Regions from separate parts of the Roseateles sp. GW835-FHT13E02 genome, predicted to be linked through region 2. Evidence: riboswitches for the same ligand, from Rfam matches in the RefSeq annotation. Region 2 holds a riboswitch; the other holds the start of a gene.

The links. A riboswitch is a leader RNA that binds a small molecule or an ion and turns the genes downstream of it on or off. The one in region 2 is predicted to bind glycine.
Positions count from the first base shown of each region.
Region 1: it holds a riboswitch for glycine, as region 2 does, so the genes downstream of both, AC1Q6P_RS23230 (D-amino acid dehydrogenase) here and gcvT (glycine cleavage system aminomethyltransferase GcvT) in region 2, are expected to answer to the same signal.

Region 1 covers NZ_JBXAGJ010000036.1:15,841-24,251, forward strand. The annotation lists gene AC1Q6P_RS23215 (bleomycin resistance protein) at 1-355, shown strand, start outside; gene AC1Q6P_RS23220 (CreA family protein) at 456-920, shown strand; gene AC1Q6P_RS23225 (GGDEF domain-containing protein) at 1,015-2,742, shown strand; glycine riboswitch at 2,802-2,895, shown strand; glycine riboswitch at 2,897-3,015, shown strand; gene AC1Q6P_RS23230 (D-amino acid dehydrogenase) at 3,188-4,495, shown strand; gene fusA (elongation factor G) at 4,665-6,770, shown strand; gene AC1Q6P_RS23240 (hypothetical protein) at 6,901-7,515, shown strand; gene AC1Q6P_RS23245 (hypothetical protein) at 8,010-8,210, opposite strand; gene AC1Q6P_RS23250 (hypothetical protein) at 8,245-8,411, shown strand, end outside.
Region 2 covers NZ_JBXAGJ010000011.1:46,447-54,857, forward strand. The annotation lists gene AC1Q6P_RS12345 (antitoxin Xre-like helix-turn-helix domain-containing protein) at 1-14, shown strand, start outside; gene AC1Q6P_RS12350 (RES family NAD+ phosphorylase) at 27-755, shown strand; gene AC1Q6P_RS12355 (hypothetical protein) at 770-2,869, opposite strand; glycine riboswitch at 3,030-3,133, shown strand; glycine riboswitch at 3,150-3,258, shown strand; gene gcvT (glycine cleavage system aminomethyltransferase GcvT) at 3,323-4,453, shown strand; gene gcvH (glycine cleavage system protein GcvH) at 4,562-4,939, shown strand; gene gcvP (aminomethyl-transferring glycine dehydrogenase) at 5,084-7,978, shown strand; gene AC1Q6P_RS12375 (L-serine ammonia-lyase) at 8,127-8,411, shown strand, end outside.

The DNA.
Region 1 (8,411 bases), on a different contig from region 2:
ATTTGAGGTCCGCTTTCGCCGCGATGATCCTCCGTTTGCCTATCTGGAACTCGGCCGCGCACAGCTGATGCTGGAGCAAGACCACGCGCACAGCTGGCTGACCGCGCCGACCGAAACGCCGCGTGGCCGCGGCATGAATCTGCAGATCGAGGTCGAGGATGTCGAGCAGCTCCAGGCGCAGCTGCGCCAGTTCGGCTGCCCCCTCTTCCGCGCGCTGGAAGAAAGCTGGTACCCGGTGTCCGAGCGGGAAGAAGAAGGGCAATTGGAGTTTCTGGTACAAGACCCGGATGGCTATCTGCTGCGCTTTTGCCAAGTCCTGGGCTCACGCGAACGCCCGAGCCCTGGCGAGCACTAACGCCCCACCACTCGACGCCACCGCACACGCCGCCACCATGCCCAAGACGCACACCCTGCTCGCCTCGAAGATCTCCTCGTTCTGGCGCCGTGCCGGCCTGATGGGGCTGGGAATCGCAGCTCTTTTCTTGGGCCTGCCGGCCCGGGCGAGCGGCGAGGCCGTGGGCGAGGTCGACACTGCGTTCAAGCTGATCGGCCCCGATCACAAGGTGGTGGTGGAGGCCTACGAAGACCCCAAGGTCTCGGGCGTGACCTGCTACGTCTCGCGCGCCAAGACCGGCGGCATCAAGGGCGGCCTGGGCTTGGCCGAAGACAAGGCCGAGGCCTCCATCGCCTGCCGTCAGACCGGGCCGATCGGTTTCGCCAAGCCCCTGGCACGGCAGGAAGAGGTGTTCAACGAGCGCATGTCCCTGGTGTTCAAGAAACTGCGCATCGTGCGCATGGTCGACAGCCGGCGCAACACCCTGGTCTACCTGACCTATTCGGACCGCCTGGTCGACGGCTCGCCGCAGAACAGCGTGACCGCCGTGCCGGTGGATCGCGCCACGCCGATTCCGCTCAAGTGAGCGCAGTGCCAGGCGGCAAGCCCGAGACCTTGAACGCCGGCCGATGAAAGCCCGAGCACAGCCTCCCTGCCGCCCCCGGCTCACGCCGGAGCAGGTGGACGCGCTGAATGCCGAAGCCTACGCGCTGCGCATGTCGGACACGCCGCGGGCCTTGTGTCTGGCGCAGCAGGCCCATGAGCAGGCCCTGGCCGTCGACCATCCGCGCGGCCTGGCCTATGCCTTGCTGCGCTGGAGCCTGTGCGAGTTCATCCTGGGCCAGCCGGTGGCGCCGCTGCAAGCCCGGCTGGATCGGGCCCACAGCCTGCTGGAGGCGCTGGGCGAGATCGATGGCCATCTGGATGCCTTGAACTTGCAGGCCCTGATACAGGCCCGCCAAGGCGACTACGAAAAGGCCCTGCATTTGGACCAGCGAGCCCTGGAACTCGCCCGCCTCCACCAGGCCAGTCATGCCGAATCTCGCGCCCTGAACAATATGGCGGTGACCCGCCTCACGCAGGGCCAATTCCCGGAGGCCCTCGAGTTGCTTCAGCTCAGCCTCGCACTGGCCGAGCACAACGGATCCATCGTCGACCAGGCCTATGCCCTGGGTCAGCTGGGCCAGGTGCTGCAAGGCATTGGTGAGATGGACTTGGCCGCGGAGCATCTGCAGCGCAGCCTGCGCTGCGCGCGCCAGACCCAGGACCTGGCGCGCCAGGCGACCAGCGCGCTGGACCTGGGCACACTGCTGAGCAAACTCGGCCAGCATGCAGAGGCTTGCCTTCTTCTGGACGAAGCGCTGAACCTGTCGCGGCGCACCGGCAATGTCAACGATCTCGGCCAGGCACTGCTGGGCCTGGGCCAGTCCTGCCTGGCGCGAGGGGCAGTGGACGCGGCCCTGGCCGCCTTCGAAGAAGCCCGGCCGCTGGCCCTGAGCGTGGGCGACAGCCCATCGCTGTGCAGCATCGAGTTGGGCCTGGCCGACGTGTGGCAAGCCCGGAACGATCTGCCGCAAGCCCAGGGCGCCCTGGAACGCGCACTGGCTCATGCCACGAAAGGCCGGCTCACCGCCCTGGCAAGCCAGGCTCATCGGGCCCTGTCCGAGCTGGCCGAGCGGCGAGCCGATCACGCCCTGGCCCTGCAGCACTACAAGGCCCACCATGCCTGCGAACAACGCCTGCTGGGCGAGCACTCGCAGCAGCGCCTGCGCGGCCTGTTCGTGCGCCAGCAGGTCCAGGCCCTGAGCCAGGAATTGCAGGCAGCCCGACAGACGGATCAGGAAAAGCAGGCCTTGCTGACGCAGCTCGCGGCGCAAGCCGACTTGCTGCGCCAGCTCAGCCATGAGGACGCCCTGACCGGCCTGGCCAATCGCCGCTGGCTGGACCTGCTGCTTGAACAGGAGTGCGAGCGCGCGGCGCGCTTTCGCCACCCGCTCAGCCTGGCCATGCTGGACCTCGATCACTTCAAGGCCGTCAACGATCGCTTCGGCCATGCGGTGGGCGATGCCGTGCTGCGCCAGCTTGCTCGCCTGCTGCGTGACCACTGCCGGCGCGCCGATGTGGTGGCGCGTTATGGCGGCGAGGAGTTCACCCTGATCCTGGTGGAGGCCCCCCTGCCCCTGGCCAGCCAGCTGTGCGACAAGCTGCGCCAGCAGATCGAGCGCTTTGACTGGCGCAGCCTGCACCCCGATCTGCATGGCATCACCGTCAGCATGGGCCTGGCCGGCAACGCCGAAGCCCACACGCCCGAAGCCTTGTGCGCCCTGGCCGATGAGCGCCTCTACCAAGCCAAGGGCGAGGGCCGAAACTGTGTCCGTCCGACCGGACTCCTGGCCGACTCTCGCTGATCCCAGGGCTGCCCCGCATTTGCCCTGACTTCGCACACAGGCAAGCCCGTCTACACTGCACACCGGATTCAGGAGAGTGCAGGCCCGCTTTGGACCCTGCCGCCGAAGGCGCAAGCTCCCATACTCGCTCAGGCCCCGTACTGGATCCGTCAACAAGCCGAATGCTGGAGAGAGCGGCCCGCGCAGACGATGCGCAAGCCGCCACCGAAGGAGCAAGGCCATGCCCCCGGGGCGCGGCTGAATCTCTCAGGTAACAGGGACAGCGGGAGCGGCGCGCGTCAAGCGCACGCTCTTGCTGCCACTGCCCGATCTGTGCTCTGCCCGGCTCGCGCCCCACCCTGGGGTGCCTCACCTGCCTGGAACGAAACACAGCCCGAGCTGGGCCTGGGCGTACGCCTGCGCGTCTCACGCAACGGTCTGTTTGTCTTGTTTCAGGAGTGCACACATGCACGCAATCGTCCTGGGCGCCGGAGTCACCGGCGTCACCACCGCCTGGTATCTGCGCCAATCGGGTTTTGAAGTCACCGTGATCGACCGCCAACCCGCGGCCGGCCTGGAAACCAGCTATGCCAACGGCGGCCAGATTTCCGTCTCGCATGCCGAGCCCTGGGCCAACCCGGGCGCGCCGCTCAAGGTCTTGAAATGGTTGATGAAGGAGGACGCACCCCTGCTCTTCCGCCTGCGCGCCGACCCGGCCCAGTGGCGCTGGGGCCTGCAGTTCCTGCGCGAATGCACGCCGGGCCGCACCGCCCACAACATCCGCAACATCGTCAACCTCGGCCTCTACAGCCGCGAGCAGCTGCAGCGCCTGCGCGCCGCCACCGGCATCGCCTACGACCAGCGCCAGCAAGGCATCCTGCACTTCTACACCAGTGAGCAGGAATACGCCGCGGCGCAGGAGCCGGCTCGCATCATGCGCGAGCAGGGCTGCGAGCTGGACATGAAAACGCCCGAGGAATGCGTGGCCATCGAGCCGGCGCTGGCGCAATGCCGCGCGCAGATCGTCGGCGGCAGCATGACGCCCAGCGACGAATCGGGTGACGCCCATCGCTTCACCCAGGCGCTGGCCGCCCTGGCCGCGCAGGCCGGGGTGGAGTTCCGCTACCAAACCCGGGTGCTGGGCTGCGAGCGCGAGGGCCAGGATCTGGCGCGGGTGATCGTGGCCGATGCGAACGGTGAAATCGAGCGGCTGGCCGCCGACCGCTTTGTGCTGTGCCTGGGCTCCTTCAGCCGCGGCCTGGCGCGCGAGCTGGGCGTGTCGCTCAACATCTACCCGGCCAAGGGCTACTCGATGACGCTGCCGGTGATCTCGCCCGCGCACAGCTACCAGGTCTCGCTGACCGACGACGAGTACAAGCTGGTGTTCTCGCGCCTGGGTGATCGCCTGCGCGTGGCCGGCACGGCCGAGCTCAATGGCTATGACAGCACGCTCAATCTGCGCCGCTGCGAGGCCTTGCTGCGGCGCACGCGCGAGCTGTTCCCGCAGATGGTGGCGCCTGAGGGCCAGCCCAGCGGCGCCCAGTACTGGACCGGCCTGCGCCCGGCCACGCCCTCCAACCTGCCTTACATCGGCGCCAGCCGCGTTGGCCGCCTCTTCCTCAATACCGGGCACGGCACCCTGGGCTGGACGCACAGCTGCGGCTCGGCCGCGGCCCTGGCGGACCTGATCTGCGGCCGCCGGCCCGAGCTGGATTACGCCTTCTGCGGGCCCGAGCTCGGCGCCTGGGCCGGCCGGGCGCAGGCGGCCACTTGAGTGAATCGGCCCAGACCCGCCGGCGCGGGCCTTGTAAGCCGGCCGGCCTTCCTCTACCCTGAGGCCAGAGCCGAGCGGACCCGTCCCTTGCGTCAGAGCCCGGCACCGTGCATGCATCCATCACCGCGCCCCACGAAAGCCGGGGCGCCGGAGAGCCAAGGAGACTGCCATGAGCCCGAGCCCGAACGGCGACGCCAGCCGCGCCCCATCCTCCACCGGCGCGCCCCAGTCGCTCCTTTCGCCAGCGGTCGCGGCCTTGCGCAGCCTGGCCCTGGTCGGCCCCGCGGCGGCCGGCAAGACCAGCTTGCTGGAGGCCTTGCTGCTGCAGGCCGGCGCCATCACCCAGGCCGGCACGGTGGAGCGCGGTAACACCGTCAGCGATTTCGATCCGCTGGAGCGCCGCCTCCAGCATTCCCTGCACAGCAGCGTGGTGCACCTGGAGCATGGCGGCGTGCGCATCCACGCCATCGACACCCCCGGGGCGGCCGATTTCATCGGCCAGTCCCTGCCGGCGCTGGAGGCCGTGGACACGGCCGTGCTGGTGCTCAACGCGCAAAGCGGGCTGGAGCCCATGGCCAGCAAGATGATGGAACCCGCCGCCCAGCGCGGGCTGTGCCGGCTGATCGTGATCAACAAGATCGATCTGGCCGAGCTCGACCTGCCAGGCCTGCTGGCGCAGATCCGCACGGTGTTCGGGCGTGAATGCCTGCCGCTGAACCTGCCGGCCGAAGGCGGGCGGCGCGTGCTGGACTGTTTCTACAACATCATCGGCCAGGCCGATTTTTCCTCGGTGGGCCAGGCGCACCAGGCCCTGGTCGAGCAGGTGGTGGAGGTGGATGCCGCGTTTGTGGACCGTTATCTCAGCGAAGGCGATGTCGACCCGCGCGAGCTTCACGCGCCGCTGGAGCAGGCCTTGCGTGAGGGGCATCTGATCCCGATCTGCTTCACCTCGGCGCGCAGCGGCGCCGGCGTGGCCGAGCTGCTTGATGTGATCGAGCGCCTGCTGCCCAACCCGGCCGAGGGCAACCCGCCCCTGTTCCTGCGCGGCGAGGGCCCCGAGGCCCTGCCCCTGCAAGCCTTGCCCGAGCCCAGCGCCCATGTGCTGGCCCATGTGTTCAAGATCATCTCCGACCCCTACCTCGGCAAGATGGGCGTGATGCGCGTGCACCAGGGCACGCTGCGCCGCCACAGCCAGCTCTTCATCGGCTCGGCGCGCAAGCCCTTCCGGGTCAGCCACCTCTTCCTGCTGCAGGGCGGCCGGCATGTCGAGGTGGAGCAGGCCCTGCCGGGCGAGCTCTGCGCCATCGCCAAGATCGACGACCTGCACTACGACGCCGTGCTGCACGACGCGCCCGAGGATGCCCACATCCATTTGCGCCCGCTGGACTTCCCCGTGCCCGTGCATGGCCTGGCCATCCGCCCGGTTCGCCATGGCGACGAGCAAAAGCTCTGGGAGCAGCTGAGCCGCCTGGTCGAGGAAGACCCCTGCCTGCGGCTGGAGCAGGCTGGCCAGACGCAAGAGACCGTGATCTACGGCCTGGGCGAGCTGCACCTGCGCCTGCTGCTGGAGCGCCTGCGTGAGAGCTACAAGTTCGAGCTGCACACCCAGCCGCCACGCGTGGCCTACCGCGAGACCATCTCCGCTGCGGCCGAGGGCCATTACCGCCACAAGAAGCAGAGCGGCGGCGCCGGCCAGTTCGGCGAGGTCTATCTGCGCGTGGAGCCGCTGGCGCGCGGCGCGGGCTTTGAGTTCATCGACGCGGTCAAGGGCGGCACCATCCCGGGGCAGTTCATGCCGGCCGTGGAGAAAGGCGTGCGCTCAGCCCTGGCGACCGGCGTGGTGGCCGGCTACCCGCTGGTGGACCTGCGCGTGACGGTGTTCGACGGCAAGCACCATTCGGTGGACAGCAAGGAGGTGGCCTTTGTCACCGCCGGCCGGCGCGCCCTGATCGCCGCGGTCCAGGAAGCCCGGCCCCTGGTACTGGAGCCCGTGGTGCATCTGGAAGTCCAGGCGCCGGAAGCCGCGATCGGCGACATCACCGGCGATCTGGCCGCCCGGCGCGGCCAGGTCAATGGCACCGAGAGCCCCTTGCCTGGCCGCAGCATCGTGCGCGGCCTGGCGCCGCTGGCCGAGCTGAGCCAGTACCAGAGCCGGCTCAATGCACTGAGCAGCGGCCAGGGTCGCTACAGCGTGCGGCTCTCTCATTACGAAGCGGTGCCGCCCCACACGCAAAGCCAGCTGATCGCGGCCTACCAGGCACAGGAAGAAGACTGAAGCCTGGCCGATCCGAAGGCATCGACTCTTTATCAAAAAGTCAAAATAGCCGCGACACACTCCGCGCGGAGCAGGCAGACGCTGAACCCCGCCCCGGCAAGCCGGATGAACGAGGCTTTATCATAGGGGGATGTCATCCGCCCCCCGGGACGTCGCCCAGATCCGCTTGGACAACGCGATGCTCCTGTTCGAAGAATTCGTCGCCGTCTCCGTCAAGCACCCCGATCCCGCCACCTTGCGTGGGCTGGAGCGGCGCTTTGCCGAGCGTTTGCAGATCCAGCCCAGTTACTGGAGCCAGATCAAGAGTCGCTCGCGCCAGATCGGCGAGCGCCTGGCGCGCCAGTTCGAGCAGCTCTTCCACAAGCCCCTGGGCTGGATGGATCAGAGCCACGCCGCCGGCGAGCCCGAGCCGGCCAGCCAAGAGCGGGAGGCCACGCCCAGCGTGCCGCAGGACGATGACGAGCGCTTCATCGTCGGCCTGGTGCTGACCTACTACCGCCGCCACCCGCAGCGCGCCCGCACGCGCCTGCTGGACCTGCTCGGCGAGGTGCTGACGCCGCCGCAAGAAGCGCCACCAGCCGGCAAGCTGGCGGCCACCGCGCCCGGCAAGTCGGCACCCTTGCCGGTCTTGCCCGCCAGCCCACCCTCGCGTGGCACGGCGCCGGCCACCGGCGGCGCGGCCGAACTCGACGAGTGGCGGCGCTTGCAGCAAGGCATTGCGCCGCTGAAACCCAAGAAGCGCTGAACGCAGCGCTCGAGCCACGCAGCGGACTTGGCACAAGTGCCTGTGCCTGCGCCGGCGTCGGCGTCGCGATCGATCACACCAAGGTGCACGTCTCCGCTCCGCAGCCGAGCCGCCATCAACGCCGCTTGGCGGGTCCATCCACCCCACACATCGGCCTGAATCCAGCCCCCGCCTCCTGGCCGGGAGGAACTCGGGCCGTGGCGGCTTGCGCACATTTCTTTATCTCTTTTGATAAAAAGTATATGCACAAGATAAACAGTCGTTTATCATTTGCTCAAGCGAGCGGATCGCGGCGCACCCCAAGCAAGGCGCCGCTCGTGAAGGTCCCTCTCCCCCTGTCTTAACCGGGAGCTGCCCGCCCCCGCTAGCGCTGGAGTCCAGCCAGGCACATCCCCGCCAAGGGATGCACCCCGGCGTCTTCACCCAGCGCCCTGCGATGCGCCGGCCCAGTGCCCACCGTCGCTCGGTCCGCACCGAGTCTTTCGCGAGTCAGTTCAAGCGTTCTCTGCGCCTTGCGCGGCACTGAAGCGATTCAGCGCCACCAGGCCGAGCCGCTGCATGGAGTTCCGGCGGGTGCCTGCCCTGGAGGGCAGCGCCATGCCCCAGATGGTTTTGTTTCTTGTTGGCTGCACCCAGTCGAGCCGCCGCATGGCCAAAACCGATGTTTCGGTCTTTTTCTTGACCTTGCCACCCACCGGGCGCGCTGTACGGCGCCCAGGAGATTGCCACATGACCCAGTTCACCTCACCCCGCCCGCTGAACCTGCGCCTGCAAAAGCCCCGCAATCCGCTGGTGGCGCCGGCGCTGATGCGACAGGCCGGCAAACACGGCCACCAGCAACACGAGGTTCGCCTGCGCCAAGCCGCGCAACGCGAGCTGCGACAAGAAATCTTGCG
Region 2 (8,411 bases):
GCGGCTGGGCCTGAAAGACCTGGCGTTTGAGCTCCTCCACCCTGCCCCCTGCTGCCCCGATCGCCCTGCCCTGCATCCCCGTGCACTGGCCGGACTCCTGCCGCCTGCTGCCCAGCCGCTACCCACCCGTGCTGCTGTTCGATGCGGTGGCCGAGCCGGCCGATCTGGCCGTGGTCTTCGCCATCGAGGCGCTGGGTAACCCGCGCCTGCGCGATCAGCTCGGCGAGCTGAGCCTGGTGCCGCCCGAACAGCGCCTCTGCGGCCCCGGCAGCAGCCCCATCATGGCAGCCTTCACCCACCTGAACCCCGAGGGCAGCCGTTTTTCCGACGGCAGCTACGGCGTCTACTACGCCGCGGCCACGCTGGAAACCGCCGTGGCCGAGGTCAGCCACCACCGCGCGCTCTTTCTCGCCCGCACGGCCGAGCCGGCCATCGATGTGGACTTGCGCTGCTACCGCGTCACGGTGCAGGCTGATTTGCATGAGTTGCGCGCAGAGCACCAAGACCCTCGCGCGCTGGCGCTGCTGGATGCGAACTCCTACGCCGCCTCCCGGCCCTTCGCCCGGCGCCTGCGCGAGCAAGGCAGCGCGGGCCTGATCTACGACAGCGTGCGCCAGCCCGGCGGCCAGTGCGTGGCCCTGTTCACCCCGCGCGCCGCCTTGCCACCGGCCCGACAGGCCGAGCATGTGACCCTGCGCTGGAACGGCCAGCGCATGGCCGACTGGTACCTGAAGTCAGGCCACCACGTGATCTGATTGCTCAGCAGCGCTCAGCGCCAGACGCCTTCGCGGTTTTCTTTCTGCGTGGCGTAGTAGGTGTAGAGCACCGCGTCGGTCACGTTTTCAGTCTGAAGCAGGCCGGAGGCCGACATCTTGTGCGACCAGGTGCGATCCGCCCCGTAGTGGCCGACCCAGGGGATCTGTCGCACCAGCTCGCTGCGGATGGGGGTCAGGTGTTGCGGGTTGCGGTAATAGCCCTCGGGCGCATCGACCCAGACCTTGTTCTTCATGCTGTAGAACACCGATTTGAAGGGCCCTCCCTCGACGCTGATGCGCGCCGAAAAGCCCACGCAATCGACCCCGTCCAGCAAGGGGTAGATGGTGTCCACATAGTGCTCGGAGATCTCGTCGTCATCGTCCACGAAGTTCAGGTACTCGCCCTGGGCGATGTCGATCATGGCCTGTAGCTTGGGGCCGTACTCGCGGCTGCGGTTGTCCTCGAGCACCAGCAGCTCCACATCGGGATAGCGAGCCACCTGGGGTTCCAGGATGGCCAGCATGCGCTTGCGCAGCTCGCGCCGTGCCGGCAGGCTGGGCACGAGGATGGACCATTTGAACTTCTTGGTCGCGCCGGCCTGCGCCGACGGGCCGGCCGGCAACAGGCGATGGGCCGCGTCCACGGCATCGTCGGGCAGGCGCAAGCGGCTCTGGCGCGCCCGCGCCGTGGTGCGCTCGCGCAGCGAGCTCTCGATCTTGCGCATCACCACCCGCGTGCCCAGGGCCGAATCGGCTTCGCAGGGCCGCGCCTGGGCATCGAAATAGGCATGGGCCAGCAGCTCGAAGCGCTGCTCGAACCAGCCCAGCGCCCAGAAATCCTCGCCGCACGCCTGCCAGAAGCTGCTGAAGAGATCGGGCGCGGCCAGCCAGCCCGCAGCAGCTGCAGGCTCAGGTGGCAAGGCACCGGCCAGGTCCAGCTGCAGCTCGCCGCCGGTTTGCAGCAGGCGCAAAGCCTGGTTCAGCACCGCCTTCAGGCCCGCGGCCTCATGCTGCAGACCGCTGACATCGAGCAGTTCCAGGCTTTCGCCGTGCAGCTCGATCGGGCCATGGGCGGCCGACAGATCGCGCAGCGGCAGGTCCAGCGGGCGGCTCAGGTCGAGCAGCAGATCGGGCTCTTGCTCGGCATCGCGGCTGATGTTGAGCCAGCCGGCTTTGTAATCCGCGCCAGCGCCCATATGCAGGCGCTGCGGCCGCCAGGGCTCTTGCGGCAGGGCCGGCAGGCGCTCGACGGCATGGTTGGCCGCAAAGGCGAGCATCTCGGCATAGGCCACGGCCGGGTCGGCCTGCTCAAAGCGCTCCAGCGCCAGGCGGGCGAAATCAAAGAACGCCGGCGTGCCGAAATCCTCGCTGAAGAACTGCTCCAGCTGCCCGCCCTCCAGCCACAGGACCGAGTCCTCGAAGGCCGGATGCACCTCGGTGCCCGGCACGCGCTCGGAGATGACGGGCGTACCCAGGGACAGACAGATCGCCGCCCGGGTCTGCTCGAAGCGGCTGCTCTCGTAGAAATGCACATTGAGCACGGCCTTGGCCTGGCGGATGAACTCATCGCGCTCGGGGCCGTAAAGCGGGCCATCGAACAAGGCCACGCTCAAGCCCAGGGCCTCGATGCAATCCAGCCAGGCGCGGCGGCGCTCGTTCATGCTGCCGATGAACAGCAGATCGATGGGCCGCTGCTCCAGCGGGATGGATTCCGCCGGCTTCAGGTACGGTGCATGCAGCAGGGGGAACACCGGCACCTGATCCGGCCGGGCGCGGTAGGCGCTGCAGTTGGCGGCGTCGTAGTCCACCACCGGCCAGTTCGCCAGCAGCTGCAAATACTCGGGCGAGACCTGGGCGCCGCCCTCGCCCAGCTGCTCCAGGTTCACAAACACGCAGACATGGCGATCGAGCAAGGCCGGCTCAAAACCGAGATGGGCGCCAAAGATGAAATTGATCGCACCGTGGCGCAGCCGGTTCTTCGCCATGCTGACCTCGGCCCCGAGGCGGCGGAACTGGTAGCGGAAGTAGCGCGCCTGATCGAGCAAGCCCAGGGAGTGCACATAGGCCCCGGGCTGCTGGATGCAGAGATGAATTTCGGGCGTGGTGTGGCTCATGGGCGCGGTGTTGCCTGCAAGGCGTGATTCATGCTGCGGCCAGCATAGGCAGAAGCAGCGCCCGCCATGGCGTGATGAACGTGAGGAAGCCGGCGCATTTGTGGATTTGCGAAGAGGCCTCGCCACGGAGCCACTTTTTGCGCAAAAACCAGGGCTACAATCGCCGCCGTCAGGAGAGAGCTTCCTCGCGGAAGCCGCCGAAGGCGCAGTGGCACTGGTGATCCCACGCTGCGAACGCTCAGGCAAAAGGACTGATAAAACGCCCGTTCACAAAACGTCGGGCGTCCTCACTGGAGAGAGACGGGTTTCGAGCCCGTCCACCGAAGGGGCAAGCTGTTGGCAATACGCCGGTGGCCAATCTCTCAGGTAAAGCGGACAGCGAGGGCATTCCCCCCACTCCTTGAGCCGGTCTCAGGGGCGTGGGCCAGATGATTGCCCTCGAAAGCTGCTCCCATGTCCGCTGCTGACTCCTCCGCTCCCCTGCTCAAGACCCCCCTGCACGCCCTGCACATCGAACTCGGCGCCAAGATGGTGCCCTTCGGCGGCTACGACATGCCCGTGCAGTACCCGACCGGCGTGATGGCCGAGCACAAGCACACCCGCGCGGCCGCCGGCCTGTTCGACGTGTCCCATATGGGTCAGGTCCGCCTGATCGGCGACGGCGCTGCTGCCGCGCTGGAAACCATCGTGCCGGTCGATGTCATCGACCTGGGCCTGTTCAAGCAGCGCTATGCCTTGTTCACCAATGAACAAGGTGGCATCCTGGACGACCTGATGATCGCCCGCCGCCCGGACGACCTCTTCGTCGTGGTGAACGCCGGCTGCAAGGTGCAGGACATCGCCCACATGCAGGCCAAGATCGGCGACAAGTGCCAGGTCTTGCCCCTGCCCGAGCAAGCCCTGCTGGCCCTGCAAGGCCCGCAAGCCGTGACCGCCCTGTCGCGCCTGAACCCTGAAGTCGCCAAGCTGACCTTCATGACCGGCGGCTTCTTCAATCTGGACGGCATTGAGACCTTCCTGACCCGCTCGGGCTATACCGGCGAAGACGGCTTCGAAATCTCGGTCCATCAAGACAAGGCGGTCGAGCTGGCCCGCAAGCTGCTGGCCCAGCCGGAGGTCAAGCCCATCGGCCTGGGCGCGCGCGATTCGCTGCGCCTGGAAGCGGGCCTGTGCCTCTACGGCCATGACATCGACACCGGCACCACCCCGGTGGAAGCCTCGCTGACCTGGGCCATCCAGAAGGTGCGCCGCGCCGGTGGCGCCCGCGCCGGCGGTTACCCCGGCGCGGCCGTGGTGGACGAGCAGCTGGCCAAGGGCGCCACACGCAAGCGCGTCGGCCTGGTCAGCAGCGAACGCATGCCGGTGCGCGAAGGCGCCAAGCTGGTCAACGCCGAGGGCGTGGAAATCGGCGTGGTCACCAGTGGCACCCTGGGCCCCACGGTGGGCAAGCCGGTGGCCCTGGCTTACCTGGCCAAGGAATTTGCGGCCCTGGGCACCGAGGTCTTCGCCATCGTCCGCGACAAGCGCACACCGATGACGGTGGCCAGCACCCCGTTCACGCCCAACGGCTACTACCGCGGCTGAACGGACGAGAGCCGGCTCGGCTCACGTCGCGCTTGCCCGGCACCGATCGGGCACCCTACATTTCATTTTCTTTCTCCTTTCCACCTTCCGAAAGCAACGGAGCACCGCATGAGCAACATCAAGTACACGCCTGACCACGAGTGGGTCCAGATCGAAGCCGACGGCATCGTCACCGTGGGCATCACCGTGCACGCACAAGACGCCCTGGGCGATGTGGTGTTCGTGGACCTGCCGGCCGTGGGCAGCAGCTTCGAAGCCAAGGAAGTGGCGGGCGTGGTGGAGTCGGTCAAGGCCGCCGCCGACGTCTACATGCCGGTCGCCGGCGAGATCACCGAAGTCAACGAAACCCTGCGCGACGACCCGTCGCTCGCCAACAGCGACCCGCTGAAGACCGGCTGGTTCTTCAAGGTCAAGTTGAGCAATCCGGCCGAGCTGGACGGCCTGATGGACAGCACCGCCTACGACGAGCTGGTCAAGAACAGCTGATCAAACCGGCCGCGGCGGCTCCATGAGTGAGGCCGCGGCACCCCCTGCCACAGAGCGCAGTCCTTGCGCCTTGCTGTGGCAGGCTCTCCCGAACACAAACAGCCTGAGGCTGCCACAAGCGGCGCCAGGCTCCAAGGATTTGCCATGTTGATGTCCGCCCTGCAGCCCCTGTCGGTGCTTGAGAACGCCACCGAATTCCAAGCCCGCCACATCGGTCCCGATGCCGCTGACGAAGCCGGCATGTTGTCGGTGATCGGTGCCGCCTCGCGCCGCGCCCTGATCGAAGCCGTGGTGCCCGCCAGCATCAAGCGCTCGGTGGGCATGGACCTGCCGGCTGCCGCGACCGAAGCCCAGGCCCTGGCCGAGCTGAAGGCGCTGGCGGGCAAGAACAAGGTGCTCAAGAGCTATATCGGCCAGGGCTACTACGACACCCTGACCCCGGGCGTCATCCTGCGCAACATCCTCGAGAACCCCGCCTGGTACACGGCCTACACGCCCTACCAGGCTGAAATCTCGCAAGGCCGCATGGAGGCCCTGGTCAACTTCCAGACCATGGTGACCGACCTGACCGGCATGGCGATTGCCAACGCGTCCATGCTGGACGAAGCCACCGCCGCCGCCGAAGCCATGACCCTGGCCGCCCGCGTGGGCAAGAGCAAGAGCCAGACCTTCTTCGTCGCCGACGACGTGCTGCCGCAAACCCTGGAAGTGGTGCGCACCCGTGCCGAGCCCCTGGGCTTCAACGTGGTGGTAGGCCCGGCTTCCGAGGCTGGCAAGAACGAGTGCTTCGCCGCCCTGCTGCAATACCCCGGCGTGAACGGCGATGTGCGCAGCCTGCAAGCCGCCGCCGACGCGGTCCATGCCCAAGGTGCGCTGCTGATCGCTGCCGCCGACCTGCTGGCCCTGACCCTGATCAAGGCCCCCGCCGAGCAAGGCGCCGACATCGCCGTGGGCACGACCCAGCGCTTCGGCATGCCCATGGGCAATGGCGGCCCGCACGCCGCTTACATGGCCTGCAAGGACGAGTACAAGCGCAGCCTGCCCGGCCGCCTGGTCGGTGTGTCCATCGACGCGCATGGCAAACCCGCCTACCGCCTGGCCCTGCAGACCCGCGAGCAGCACATCCGCCGCGAGAAGGCCACCTCCAACATCTGTACCGCTCAAGTGCTGCCGGCCGTGGTGGCCAGCATGTACGCCGTGTACCACGGCCCGCAAGGCCTGAAGCGCATCGCCCAGCGCGTGGCCTCTTTCACCGCCGTGCTGGCCGAAGGCCTGAAGAGCCTGGGCTTTGCCCTCGGCAACGCCAGCGCATTCGACACCCTGCATGTGCAGACCGGCGCACAGACCGCGGCCATCCAGGCCCGCGCCGTGGCCGCCGGCATGAACTTCCGCCGCGCCAGCGCCGAGGCCCTGAGCCTGTCGCTCGACGAGACCACCACCCGCGCCGACCTGGCCGCCGTGCTGGCCGTGTTTGCTGATGGCAAGGCCCTGCCGGACCTGAGCGCGTTCGACAAGGGCATCGCCAGCCTGATCCCGGCCGAGCTGCAGCGCACCAGCGCCTACCTGAGCCACCCGGTGTTCAACCGCTACCACTCCGAAACCGAAATGCTGCGCTATCTGCGCGGCCTGTCGGACAAGGACCTGGCGCTGGACCGCAGCATGATCCCGCTGGGCTCCTGCACCATGAAGCTGAACGCCACGGCCGAGATGATCCCCATCACCTGGCCCGAGTTCGCCGGCGTGCACCCGTTTGCCCCGCACGATCAGCTGCAGGGTTATGCCCAGCTGAACGAACAGCTGACCGCCTGGCTGTGCCAAGCCACCGGCTATGCCGGCATCAGCCTGCAGCCCAATGCCGGCTCGCAAGGTGAGTACGCCGGCCTGCTGGCCATCAAGGCCTGGCATGAGTCCCGCAATGAAGGCCATCGCAGGATCTGCCTGATCCCCGAATCGGCCCACGGCACCAACCCGGCCTCGGCCCAGATGGTGGGCATGCAGGTCGTGGTGACCAAGTGCGACAAGGAAGGCAATATCGACCTGGCCGACCTCAAGGCCAAGTGCGAGCAGCACAGCGCCAACCTGGCCGCCATCATGATCACCTACCCCTCGACCTACGGTGTGTTCGACACCCAGGTCAAGGAAATCTGCGCCCTGGTGCGCAGCCACGGTGGCCGTGTCTATGTGGACGGCGCGAACATGAACGCCCTGGTCGGTGTGGCCGCACCGGGCGAGTTCGGCGGCGATGTCTCCCACCTGAACCTGCACAAGACCTTCTGCATTCCGCACGGCGGTGGCGGCCCGGGCGTCGGCCCGGTCTGCGTGGTGGCCGATCTGGTCCCCTTCCTGCCCACCCACCGTTCGGCCGGCTACGACAGCAAGACCGCCATCGGCGCCGTGTCCGCCGCACCGCTGGGCAATGCCGCCGTGCTGCCCATCAGCTGGATGTACTGCCGCATGATGGCCGCTGAGGGCCTGCAGGCTGCGACCGAAGTGGCCATCCTCTCGGCCAACTATGTGGCCGCCCGCCTGGCCGATGCCTACGACATCCACTTCAGCGGCAATATCGAGGGCATCAAGGGCGGCGGTGTGGCCCACGAGTGCATCCTGGACATCCGCCCGTTGAAGGACGCCACCGGCGTCGGCGCCGAAGACGTGGCCAAGCGCCTGATCGACTACGGCTTCCATGCGCCCACCCTGTCCTTCCCGGTGGCCGGCACCTTGATGGTGGAGCCGACCGAAAGCGAATCCAAGTTCGAGCTGGACCGCTTCTGCGACGCCATGCTGGCCATCCGCGCCGAGATCGCCAAGGTGGCCGACGGCAGCTGGACGGCAGAAGACAACCCGCTGGTCAACGCCCCGCACACGGCAGAAAGCCTGCTGGCCGCCGAGTGGACGCACGGCTACAGCCGCGAAGAAGCCGCCTACCCGGTGGCCTCGCTGCGCCGCCAGAAGTACTGGGTGCCGGTGGGCCGCGTGGACAACGTCTACGGGGATCGCAACCTGAGCTGCTCCTGCCCGCCGATGAGCGACTACGCCTGAGCGTCCCAGGACGCTCGGCACCGCCCTGCCAGAGCCGGCTTGCTGTCTGATGGACCTCTCACCATCGACGCCAGCCGGCTTTTTTGTCACAAGGCCGGCCTGATTCATCGGGCCGTGCTCGAATCTCACACCAACGCTTGGAGGCCCCATGGCCGTTTCAGTCTTCGACCTCTTCAAGATCGGCATCGGCCCGTCCAGCTCGCACACCGTGGGCCCCATGCGTGCGGCACGCATGTTTGTGCAACGCCTACGCCACGAAGGCCAGCTCGAGCGCACGGCACGCGTGATCTCGCAGATGTATGGCTCGCTGGGCGCCACCGGCAAGGGCCACGGCAGCGACAAGGCCGTGCTGCTGGGTCTGGCCGGCCATGAGCCGGATACGGTCGATGTCGAGCAGGTGCCGGCTTACCTCGACGCCATCCGCAGCGGCGGC